Regions from separate parts of the Mesorhizobium sp. RCAM 05104 genome, predicted to be linked through region 2. Evidence: riboswitches for the same ligand, from Rfam matches in the RefSeq annotation. Region 2 holds a riboswitch; each other region holds the start of a gene.
The links. A riboswitch is a leader RNA that binds a small molecule or an ion and turns the genes downstream of it on or off. The one in region 2 is predicted to bind cobalamin.

Region 1 (3,271 bases), 2.1 Mb from region 2:
GCGCAGGTCACGAAGTGCGGCCAGCCGCATCGAGGGCAGGCGGGCGGCATCCGCCTTCCACGCCGCCGCCAGCCCGGCGAGATCGCTGTCGGTGAAGGACAGCGCCACGACATCCGCCGGCGTCTGCCGCAGATCGACCGGCTCGGCGAGGTCGTCGAGAGAGGCGGAGGTCGTGGTGAGGATGTGCATGGCGTTAAAATCAGCCGGCGAGGATACGCTCGATCGCCGGGCGGTTCAGCCCCTTCAGGCCGATGACGACGAGGCGAGAGCGGCGGTCGTCCGCTGCGGTCCAGGCGCGGTCATAGTAATGATTGACGCGCGGCCCGACGGCCTGCAGCAAAAGCCGCATCGGCTTGCCGCCGACCTCGACGAAGCCTTTTACACGCAACACGTTTTCTTCCTCGGCTGCGGTGGCGACCCGTTTTGCCAGCTCTTCCGGGTTGGCGATCGAGGAAATATCGATGACGAAGCTGTCGAAGTCGTCATGCTCGTGGTCGAGCTCGTCGTCGTGGTGGGTCTTGCGGTTTTCGATGTCGTCCTCGACGGCGAGGCCGAGGCCGAGCAGCACCGAGGGATCGACCTTGCCCTGCGAGGTCGGCACGATCTTCACGGCGCGGGCGATGTGCTCATTGATGATGGCGTTGGCGCGGGCGGAGCCGGCGGCGTCCATCAGATCGCTTTTCGACAGGATGATGAGGTCAGCGCAGGCGATCTGGTCCTCGAACACCTCCTCGACCGGGTCGTCGTGATCGAGCGTCCCATCCTGAGCGCGCTGCGCCTGAAGTGCGTCCATGTCGTTGGCGACGCGGCCTTCGGCCAGCGCCGGGCCGTCGACCACCGCGATGACGCCATCGACCGTCACCCGGCTCTTCACCGTCGGCCACTGAAAGGCCTGGACCAGCGGCTTGGGCAAAGCCAAGCCGGAGGTCTCGATCAGGATATGGTCGACCTTCGGCGTCAGCGACAGGATCTGGTCGAGCGCCGGCACGAAATCATCGGCGACAGTGCAGCAGATGCAGCCATTGGCCAGCTCAACGATGTTTTCCTCGGGGCAGGTGTCGATGCCGCAACCCTTCAGGATTTCGCCGTCGATGCCGATGTCGCCGAACTCGTTGACGATGATGGCGATGCGCTTGCCGCCAGCGTTTTCCAGGAGATGGCGGATCAGCGTCGTCTTGCCGGCGCCGAGGAAGCCGGTGACGACAGTGCAGGGAACACGGGAGACGGAGGCTGTCATATCTGGTCCTTCAGCATGTCGAGGGGAGGAATGCGGGCCACGAGGCCGCGCTTGAGGGAATCAGGACGGCCCCGCCATGGGATGAGGCCATCCGTCGAGGTGGCGAAGAGCTTTGCGCCGGTGACGAGATCGGCGCCGCTGGTCGCGCTCAGGTCGCCGAAGACGTAGCTCCAGCAGCCGTCGCGCAGGATCGCGGCACTCAGCCGGCGCTTGCAATTGCCGAGGCATTCAACGCTGCGGATGCGGATATTGTCGCCCGAGGCGGCGTGGCGTGTGTCGTCCGCAAGCAATTCGCCGGCACGGGGGTGGGCGTCGGAACCGGTTTCGTCGCGACAGGAGGCGCAGACGATCACGGTAACGCCGGTCCAGGCGTCATCGGACAATACGTCCGCTGTCTCAGCCGAAAAACTGCTGTCGCGTTCCAAATCAGGGCTCCTTGCCCGGAAAACCCGCCAGGCGATCGGATTCTTTATCTCTCAGACGGCAGGTCTCCTGGCTCGCGGGTCATCGCCTCGGGTGCCGCCTTCCCGGGAACATCCCAGTGGTTTTCGGCCCAGGCTCGTCGCTTACAGTTGCGGGGACAGCCGCGGATTTGAAATCTTGCGATCCCGCACCGCATTCCCTCTTGGCTCCTCCCTTTGCCGAGAGGAGACCGTCTGGACCGGATTTAGGCTTGTAGGGACAGCCGTGTCAACGCACGTCTACGACGCGGCAATGTCGGCAAGTGGCTGTCCGAGGTCGCCCGCAGGCGTCACTTCAATGCGTTCGAGGCCTAGCCAGCCCTGCATCTGCTTCAATTCCTCGAACAGCTGGGAGGCGGTTTCGGCGAGTGCACCTGGCTCCGCATAGGCCGCATGGACACGCAGGACACTGGCCGGACGATCGGCCTTGAGGTCGACGCGGGCCACGATCCTGTCGCCGAGCAGGAACGGCAGGACGTAGTAGCCGTACTGCCGCTTTTCCGCCGGCGTGTAGATCTCGATGCGATAGTGGAAATCGAACAACCGCTCCGAGCGCGAGCGTTCGAAAACGACCGGATCGAACGGAGCCAGCAAGGCGCGCGCCTCGATTTTTCGCGGCACGCGGGCATCCCTATGAAGGTAAGCCGGCTTGTCCCAGCCTTCGACGCGCACCGGCAACAGCTCGCCGAGTTCGACCAGTTCCTCCAGCCGGCCTTTCATGTCGGCGGGCGACAGGCGGAAATAGTCGCGCAGGTCGCCGGCCGTCGCCACGCCGTGGGCACGAGCGGAAATGCGCAGCAGCTCGCGGTGCGCGTCCTCGGCGGCTGGCACCGGCAGATCGAGGATCGCCTGCGGCAGCACGCGCTCGGGCAGATCATAGAAGCGCTCGAATCCGCGACGGTGCGCCGTGGTGATGCGGCCGGCCCAGAACAGCCATTCGAAGGCGTGCTTGGCATGGCTCCAGCCCCACCAGCCGCCCGAGCCTTTCTGGCCTTCCAGTGCCGAGGCGGCGATCGGGCCGCGCTCGACGACCGCGCGGTAGATCTCTTCGACATAGGCGGCGTGCTCGCGGCCCCATTTGGCCAGACCCGAATACATTTCATCGCCGCGCTCGGCCCGCTGCATGCGCCAGCGCATCAGCGGGTATGTCTCGACCGGCAGGAAGGAGGCCTCATGCGCCCAGTATTCGAACACGGTGCGTTTGCGCGTCACCGCGGCGTTGTCGAGCAAGGCGAGCGGGTAGGGGCCAAGTCGCGAATAAAGCGGCATGTAATGCGCGCGCACCACGGCGCTCACGGAATCGATCTGCAGCAGGCCGGTGCGGGCAAGCACGCGGGCCAGATGCCGTCGATCGGGCGTGGCGGCCGGCCTGGCGTCGGCAAACCCCTGGGCGGCGAGTGCTATGCGCCGGGCCGTGGGAAGCGCGATTTTTTCCTTCATGCTGATGCGACTCTAACCGGGTTCGAGCTGGCAGGGATCGTGATTCCGCGGCGATGCTAGCAGGGTTTTGGCGGCATATATGTCAGGAGAGAAAAGTGGAGTAAAAATTGAAGGAAATCAAACAGGAGCGGAT
Region 2 (3,271 bases):
CCGCTGAGCTTGCGAACGAACTGAAGTGCCGCGTCGCGGATTTCGTCGTTGGTTGCGGGCGGATCAAAGTTGAACAGGGTCTTGATGTTTCTGCACATCGTTTCCGAACCTCCTCTTGTCCTGGAGCCGTTTCAGTCGGGACGAGTTCCATCCTCGATCATGATCGTGTCCAAAAACCGGTGAGGCAAGACCATCGTTCGGGCCGCGCCTCAGTCCGCGTCGAGCGGCTCCGTTCCGACCGGCTTGCCGTCGCGCGACAGCCTTATCTTCTCGACCTTGTCCTCCGCGGCCTTCAGCAACCGGTCGCAATGCGCCTTCAGCGCCTCGCCGCGCTCATAAATCCTGATCGACTGATCGAGCGGCACGTCGCCGCGCTCCAGATCATCGACGATCTTCTCCAACGCGTCGAGTGCCTGTTCGAAGCTCATCGCCTTGACGTCTTCGTTGGTCTCACCAGCCATCATTCATCCTTTCATCAGTCGCCCGACATGGGCGGCGACCGAAAATGCCAGTCCCTGCAGATCGTAACCACCCTCGAGCAGGCTGACGAGCCGGTTGCCGCTGTGGCGCGTGGCGCGCTGCATCAGCTGGCCTGTCGCCCAGTCGAAGTCGTCCTCGGTCAGATTGATCTCGGCCAGCGGATCACGGTGATGCGCGTCGAAACCGGCCGAAATGATGATCAGGTCCGGCGCGAAATCGTCGAGCGCCGGAAGCACGCGCGACAGGAAGGCATCGCGAAACACCTCGCTGCCGGTCCGCGGCGCCAGTGGCGCGTTGATGATGTTGCCGGCACCGGTTTCGTTCTTTGCCCCTGTGCCGGGATAAAGCGGCATCTGGTGCGTCGAACAATAGAGCACGGAGGGATCGTCCCAGAAAATGTCCTGCGTGCCGTTGCCGTGATGCACGTCCCAATCGACGATGGCGACACGCTCGGCGTCGAATTTCTTCTGCGCATAGCGCGCCGCGATCGCCGCGGTGTTGAAGAGGCAGAAACCCATCGCCGTCGTCTTCTCGGCGTGATGGCCTGGCGGCCGGGCGGCGACGAAGGCATTGTCGGCGCGGCCCGTGAAGACGTCGTCGACGGCGGCATTGGCGGCGCCGATCGCCGTGATCGCTGCCTGCCAGCTCTTCGGGCTGGCGGTGGTGTCGGCGTCGATGCGGGCGATACCCTCGTCGGGAATGGCGGCGCGGACACGCGCGACGAAATCAGCGGGATGCGCGTAGAGGATGGTCGCCTCGTCACCTTCCGGCGCCTTGATGCGGTCGAGCGCGGCAAATGCCTCATCGTCCAGCACGCGCTCGATGGCGCGCAAGCGGTCCGGCCGCTCGGGATGGCCGGGGGGCGTGATGTGCTCGAGGAAGATCGGATGGGTGTAGAGACGGGTAACCATCGTCCTAATCTAGTGGCCCGGATCGACAAAGGCCATGAGCAGGCGGCTGATGGCTGGGGAAAATCACGCCTGCGTCCATTGGTGTCGCTGCGGGCATTGGCGTCGCCGGCGCTTCGGCGTAAGGTCGCCGTCACTGCCTGGTGCCCGCCGCAAGCGGGAGAATCGGGAACACGGTTGAACTCCGTGGCGTGCCCAACGCTGTGAGGGGGACCGCGCCGGTAAATGCCACTGTCGATGACGGGAAGGCGCCGGACGCGGGTTGATCCCGAGCCAGAAGACCGGCCTGGCAGGCATCGTCATCCGCATGGTCAGGCGGCTGGCATTGATTGCAATCGCAAGGGGACAAGCGATGCCGGAACACATGACCGCACCTGTTGGCGACGGATTTGATCAGTTGGCGCGCGATGCGGTTTATCGCGCCATGTTCACGCGGCGGGATGTGCGCAGCCATTTCCTTCCCACCGCGCTCGACGATGACGTGCTGGCGCGGCTGCTCCTTGCCGCCCACCATGCGCCGTCGGTCGGCTTCATGCAGCCATGGAATTTCATCGTCATCCGCGACGCCAAACGACGGGAAAAGGTGCGCGACCTGTTCCTGGCGGCGCGCGAGCAGGAGCTGCCGGCCATCGAGGCAGAACGGCAAACGCTGTACCGCAAGCTCAAGCTGGAAGGCATTTGCGAAAGCGCACTCAACATCTGCATCACCTGCGACCGTGAGCGCTCGAAGGATTCACCGCTGGGACGCTGGCACAATCCGGAGATGGATCTCTACAGCACGGTCTGCGCGGTGCAGAATTTCTGGCTGGCGGCGCGCACCGAAGGCGTCGGTGTCGGCTGGGTTAGCATCATCGAGGCGCAGGCGCTGAAAAGCCTGCTGTCCATTCCCGAGCATGTGACGCCTGTTGCCTATCTCTGCGTCGGCCGCGTTTCCGAGTTCGCCCCCAAACCGGACCTCGAAACACATGGCTGGGGCCGCCGGCTGCCGCTGCCGGAGCTGATCATGAGCGAGACGTTTTGCGGGCAAGGCGAAGCGCTGCTCAAATCGACCGTGGCGCGCCTCAACACCGTCGATGCTACGGCGGCGATCGCAAGCCCCGCTGATCAGCGTGTCGCGCCGGCCGCGCCCCAGCGCGAGCCGCCGAAGGAGGCCAGCGCCTTGTCCTTGAGCTCCCTGAACTTCGACGATGCCTCGGCCAGCCGGGCGTCCCAGTCGGGATCGGGCACCTGGCCGGCAATGGTCTTGAAGTAGACTTGCATCAGGCAGGCGATGGCGAAGGGTTCGATGAAGGCCGCCTTGAAGGCCCAGGCGAAGACGATGGCGAGCACGAAGGCCCAGCCGGCGAGCTGCCCAGGCATCATGAAGAGAATGGCGGCGGCAGGGGCCAGCATCAGCAGGAAGATGACGAAGGACACGCCCCACATGATGACCGCCAGCCAGACGGCGTTCTTGACCATGATCTTGCCATTCTGGGCGTAGAGCACGACGCCTTGCCGCGCCGTCTCGAAAGGCGAGGCGGAATTGATGCGGATGTTGTAGCCGAGGATGATCTCGTCAACATAGGTCAGCGACAGGCGGATCACCGTGTTGATGAAGGAGACCAGGCCGTTCAACCCCGGGATCGGCAGGAAGGCGGCGATGCCGCCGAGCAGGCCGGTGATGGCGCGGATGGCGCCCTTGACCAGCTGGTCGACGACGAAAAGGATGTTGGCTTCGGCAAAACGCTGGGTGACGACTTGCCTGGCATAGGCGATCTGGTCCTGGCCGTCGGGAATGTCGCGGCCGTCGATCAGATGGACCATGACGGCGACATGGCCGGCCTTGACGACGTAGAGGATGTATTCGCGGATCCAGTAGACGGCAATCGAAACGACGCCGAAAC
Region 3 (3,271 bases), 1.1 Mb from region 2:
GCCGCCGCGCAAGGGCCGACGCCGGATCGATCGCCATGCGGAAAGTCCATTCCAAGCGGACCGTTGAGCGGAGACTTTGATGCCGGATTATGACGTGCTTTGCATCGGCAATGCCATTGTCGACATCATCGCCCAGTGCGACGAGGAATTCCTCGAGACCAACGGCATCATCAAGGGCGCGATGAACCTCATCGATCCAAAGCGCGCCGAACTGCTCTACAGCCGCATGGGCCCGGCGATCGAAGCGTCCGGCGGCAGCGCCGGCAACACGGCAGCCGGCGTCGCCAGCTTCGGCGGTCGCGCCGCCTTCTTCGGCAAGGTCTCCAACGATGCGCTCGGCGAGATTTATGCCCACGATATCCATGCGCAGGGCGTCGCCTTCGACACCAGGCCGCTCAAGGGCGAGCCGCCGACGGCGCGCTCGATGATCTTCGTCACGCCGGACGGCGAGCGCTCGATGAACACCTATCTCGGCGCCGCCGTCGAGCTCGGGCCCGAGGACGTCGAGGCCGACAAGGCCTCGGGCGCCGCGGTTACCTATTTCGAAGGCTATCTGTGGGACCCGCCGCGCGCCAAGGAGGCGATCCGGCAGACGGCCATGCTGGCGCACGCTGCCGGGCGCGAAGTGTCGATGACCTTGTCGGATTCGTTCTGCGTCGACCGCTACCGCGACGAGTTCCTCGAGCTGATGCGCTCGGGCACGGTCGACATCGTCTTTGCCAACAGCCACGAGATCAAGTCGCTCTATCAGACATCGTCCTTCGACGAGGCGCTGGCCAAGATCCGCAAGGACTGCAGAATAGCCGCCGTGACCCGCTCGGAAAAAGGCTCGGTGATCGTGCGCGGCGACGAGACCGTGGTCATCCAGGCGACCGCGATCAAGGAACTGGTCGACACGACAGGCGCCGGCGATCTTTACGCCGCCGGTTTCCTGCATGGCTACACGCAAGGCCGCGACCTCAAGACCTGCGGCGACCTCGGCTCACTGGCGGCCGGACTGGTGATCGAGCAGATCGGCCCAAGGCCACGGCAGAATTTGCGCCGCGAGGCGGAACAGGCGGGGCTGCGTCAGGCGGACATCTCGAGGAGTAGCTGCTCACCTCCCCCTTATGCAGGCGGTCCAGGCGAGCGCGGATAAATCAAAATGTCGCACGCGCATCCGCCGGTTTTCCGCTGTGTTTCAAGTTGCCGAAATTCAGACTTTGACGCCACCTGCCGGTAGCAGTCTAGGATCTTGATCATCACGACGCCGAGGCCTGCCGCAAGTCGCTCAAGAGCCGGGATCATGTGATTGGCTGATTTGCCGGCCCCTTATCGGCATCCACAGCCTCCTGGAGAGCGACTGGAAGGCAACAGCTGACGACAACGATCCAAGCGATTTTGGGCAACATTGCCCACAAGTTAAAGACGCGATCACATAACCACATAAACATTTCTTTATGCGGCATTGACAAGAGAGTGGGCTGCTGTGATTGTCTGCGCGTCGTGGTTCTCCGTACGGCGTTGCCACAGCGGAGCTAAGAGGGAAGCCGGTGCGATGCCGGCGCTGCCCCCGCAACTGTTAGCGGCGAGCCCACCCCTAATGTCACTGAGGAAAACAGCCTCGGGAAGACGGGCAGAGGCTATGACCCGCGAGCCAGGAGACCTGCCACGGCGAGCAACGTCCACGGGCGGGGTGTCTCGGTGGTCGCGGCAGCCGGCGTTCGTGCCGGCCTGCTAGCGCCTTCGGTGTCCCCACGGCCCAACCATCGGGGTATGACATGACCATCTCTCAGCAGATTCCTGTAGCAACGCTCGGTATGCCGCGTATCGGTCGCAGGCGAGAACTGAAATTCGCGCTTGAAAGCTACTGGTCCGGAAAATCTTCCGCTGCCGACCTTCTGACGACGGCGAAGGCCCTCCGTGCCGCCAGTTGGAGGGAGCAGCAAGATCGCGGCGTATCAAAAATCCCGTCGAACGACTTCTCACTCTACGACCATGTGCTCGACACCGCGGCCATGGTCGGTGCCGTGCCATCCCGCTACGGTTGGAAGGGCGGCGAGGTCCCACTCGACATCTACTTCGCGATGGCGCGCGGCAAGCAAGGTGAGACCGCGGGTTGTGGACATGCCGGCCACGAGCATGCGGCTCAGGGGCACCGCTTAACCGCATTGGAAATGACCAAATGGTTCGACACTAACTATCATTTCATGGTGCCGGAGCTGACCGAACAGACCTTCGCCCTCTTGTCTGCGAAACCGGTCGACCACTTCCTCGAAGCCAAAGCCCTCGATATTCACACACGCCCAGTCATCCTTGGACCGGTCACCTTCCTCAAGCTGGCAAAAACACCTGCCGAAGGTTTCAATCCGATAGCGCTCCTGCCGCGGCTGCTGCCTGTATACGAGCAACTCCTGCGCAGGCTAAAGCTCTCGGGAGCCGACTGGGTGCAGATTGATGAGCCAGCGCTTGTGCTCGATCTTAACCCGAACGAACGAGCTGCGTTCGAGTTCGCCTACGGCCAGCTGTCGAAAGCCGCGCCCGAGTTGAAGGTCATGCTGGCTACCTATTTCGGACCGCTGGGAGACAACCTCGAGACCGCGATTTCTCTGCCCGTGGCGGGCCTGCATCTCGATCTCGTGCGCGCTCCCGAGCAGTTGGAGACGGTTGGTCGGCTCACACCGAAGGATCTGGTGCTCTCGCTTGGCTTGATCGACGGCCGCAACGTCTGGCGCGCGAACCTGCCTGCGATTCTCGACCGCATCAAGCCGATCGTCGCAGGCTGGCCCCTGGACCGTGTCGAGATCGCGCCTTCCTGCTCGATGCTTCATGTGCCGATCGACCTGCGGATGGAGACCGCGCTCGATGTGGACGTCAGATCCTGGCTGGCATTCGCGGCCCAGAAGATCGATGAGCTGGTCGTGCTGGCCCAGGCCTTGTCGGAAGGCAGGGAGGCCGCAGCAGGCGCATTGAAAGCTTCTGCCGAGGCGGCCGCCGCGCGCGCAACGTCCACAAAGGTCCATAATCCGCTCGTTGAGGGGCGGATCATCAGCATCGACGCCATGAAGCAACGAAAGAGCGCATTTGCCCAGCATTCCAGAGTCCAGGCTGGCACGCTCGGCCTGCCGCCATTCCCAACGACGACCATCGGGTCCTTCCCGCAGACGCCGGAGGTGCGCAAGGCGCGCTCCGCTCATGCGAAGGCGAGCTGAGCTATGTCGATTACGAGACCTTCCTGAAGAAGGAGACCGAGGCTGCTATTCGTTGGCAGGAGGAGATCGGCCTGGACGTG

Region 1: linked by a shared signal. The riboswitch ahead of AC56QP_RS31315 (DUF1636 family protein) and the one ahead of bluB (5,6-dimethylbenzimidazole synthase) in region 2 are both predicted to bind cobalamin.
Region 3: linked by a shared signal. The riboswitch ahead of metE (5-methyltetrahydropteroyltriglutamate--homocysteine S-methyltransferase) and the one ahead of bluB (5,6-dimethylbenzimidazole synthase) in region 2 are both predicted to bind cobalamin.

Annotation. Positions count from the first base shown of each region.
Region 1 covers NZ_CM185033.1:6,400,998-6,404,268, forward strand. Annotated here, with positions in the region: gene cobN (cobaltochelatase subunit CobN) at 1-189, opposite strand, end outside; gene cobW (cobalamin biosynthesis protein CobW) at 200-1,237, opposite strand; gene AC56QP_RS31315 (DUF1636 family protein) at 1,234-1,662, opposite strand; cobalamin riboswitch at 1,703-1,909, opposite strand; gene AC56QP_RS31320 (winged helix-turn-helix domain-containing protein) at 1,939-3,138, opposite strand.
Region 2 covers NZ_CM185033.1:1,307,758-1,311,028, forward strand. Annotated here, with positions in the region: gene AC56QP_RS06770 (DUF2277 domain-containing protein) at 1-98, opposite strand, end outside; gene AC56QP_RS06775 (exodeoxyribonuclease VII small subunit) at 210-461, opposite strand; gene AC56QP_RS06780 (histone deacetylase family protein) at 465-1,391, opposite strand; cobalamin riboswitch at 1,513-1,692, shown strand; partial or broken gene bluB (5,6-dimethylbenzimidazole synthase) at 1,753-2,370, shown strand; gene AC56QP_RS06790 (hypothetical protein) at 2,493-3,271, opposite strand, start outside.
Region 3 covers NZ_CM185033.1:2,373,165-2,376,435, forward strand. Annotated here, with positions in the region: gene metK (methionine adenosyltransferase) at 1-93, shown strand, start outside; partial or broken gene AC56QP_RS11815 (adenosine kinase) at 80-1,066, shown strand; cobalamin riboswitch at 1,470-1,667, shown strand; partial or broken gene metE (5-methyltetrahydropteroyltriglutamate--homocysteine S-methyltransferase) at 1,761-3,271, shown strand, end outside.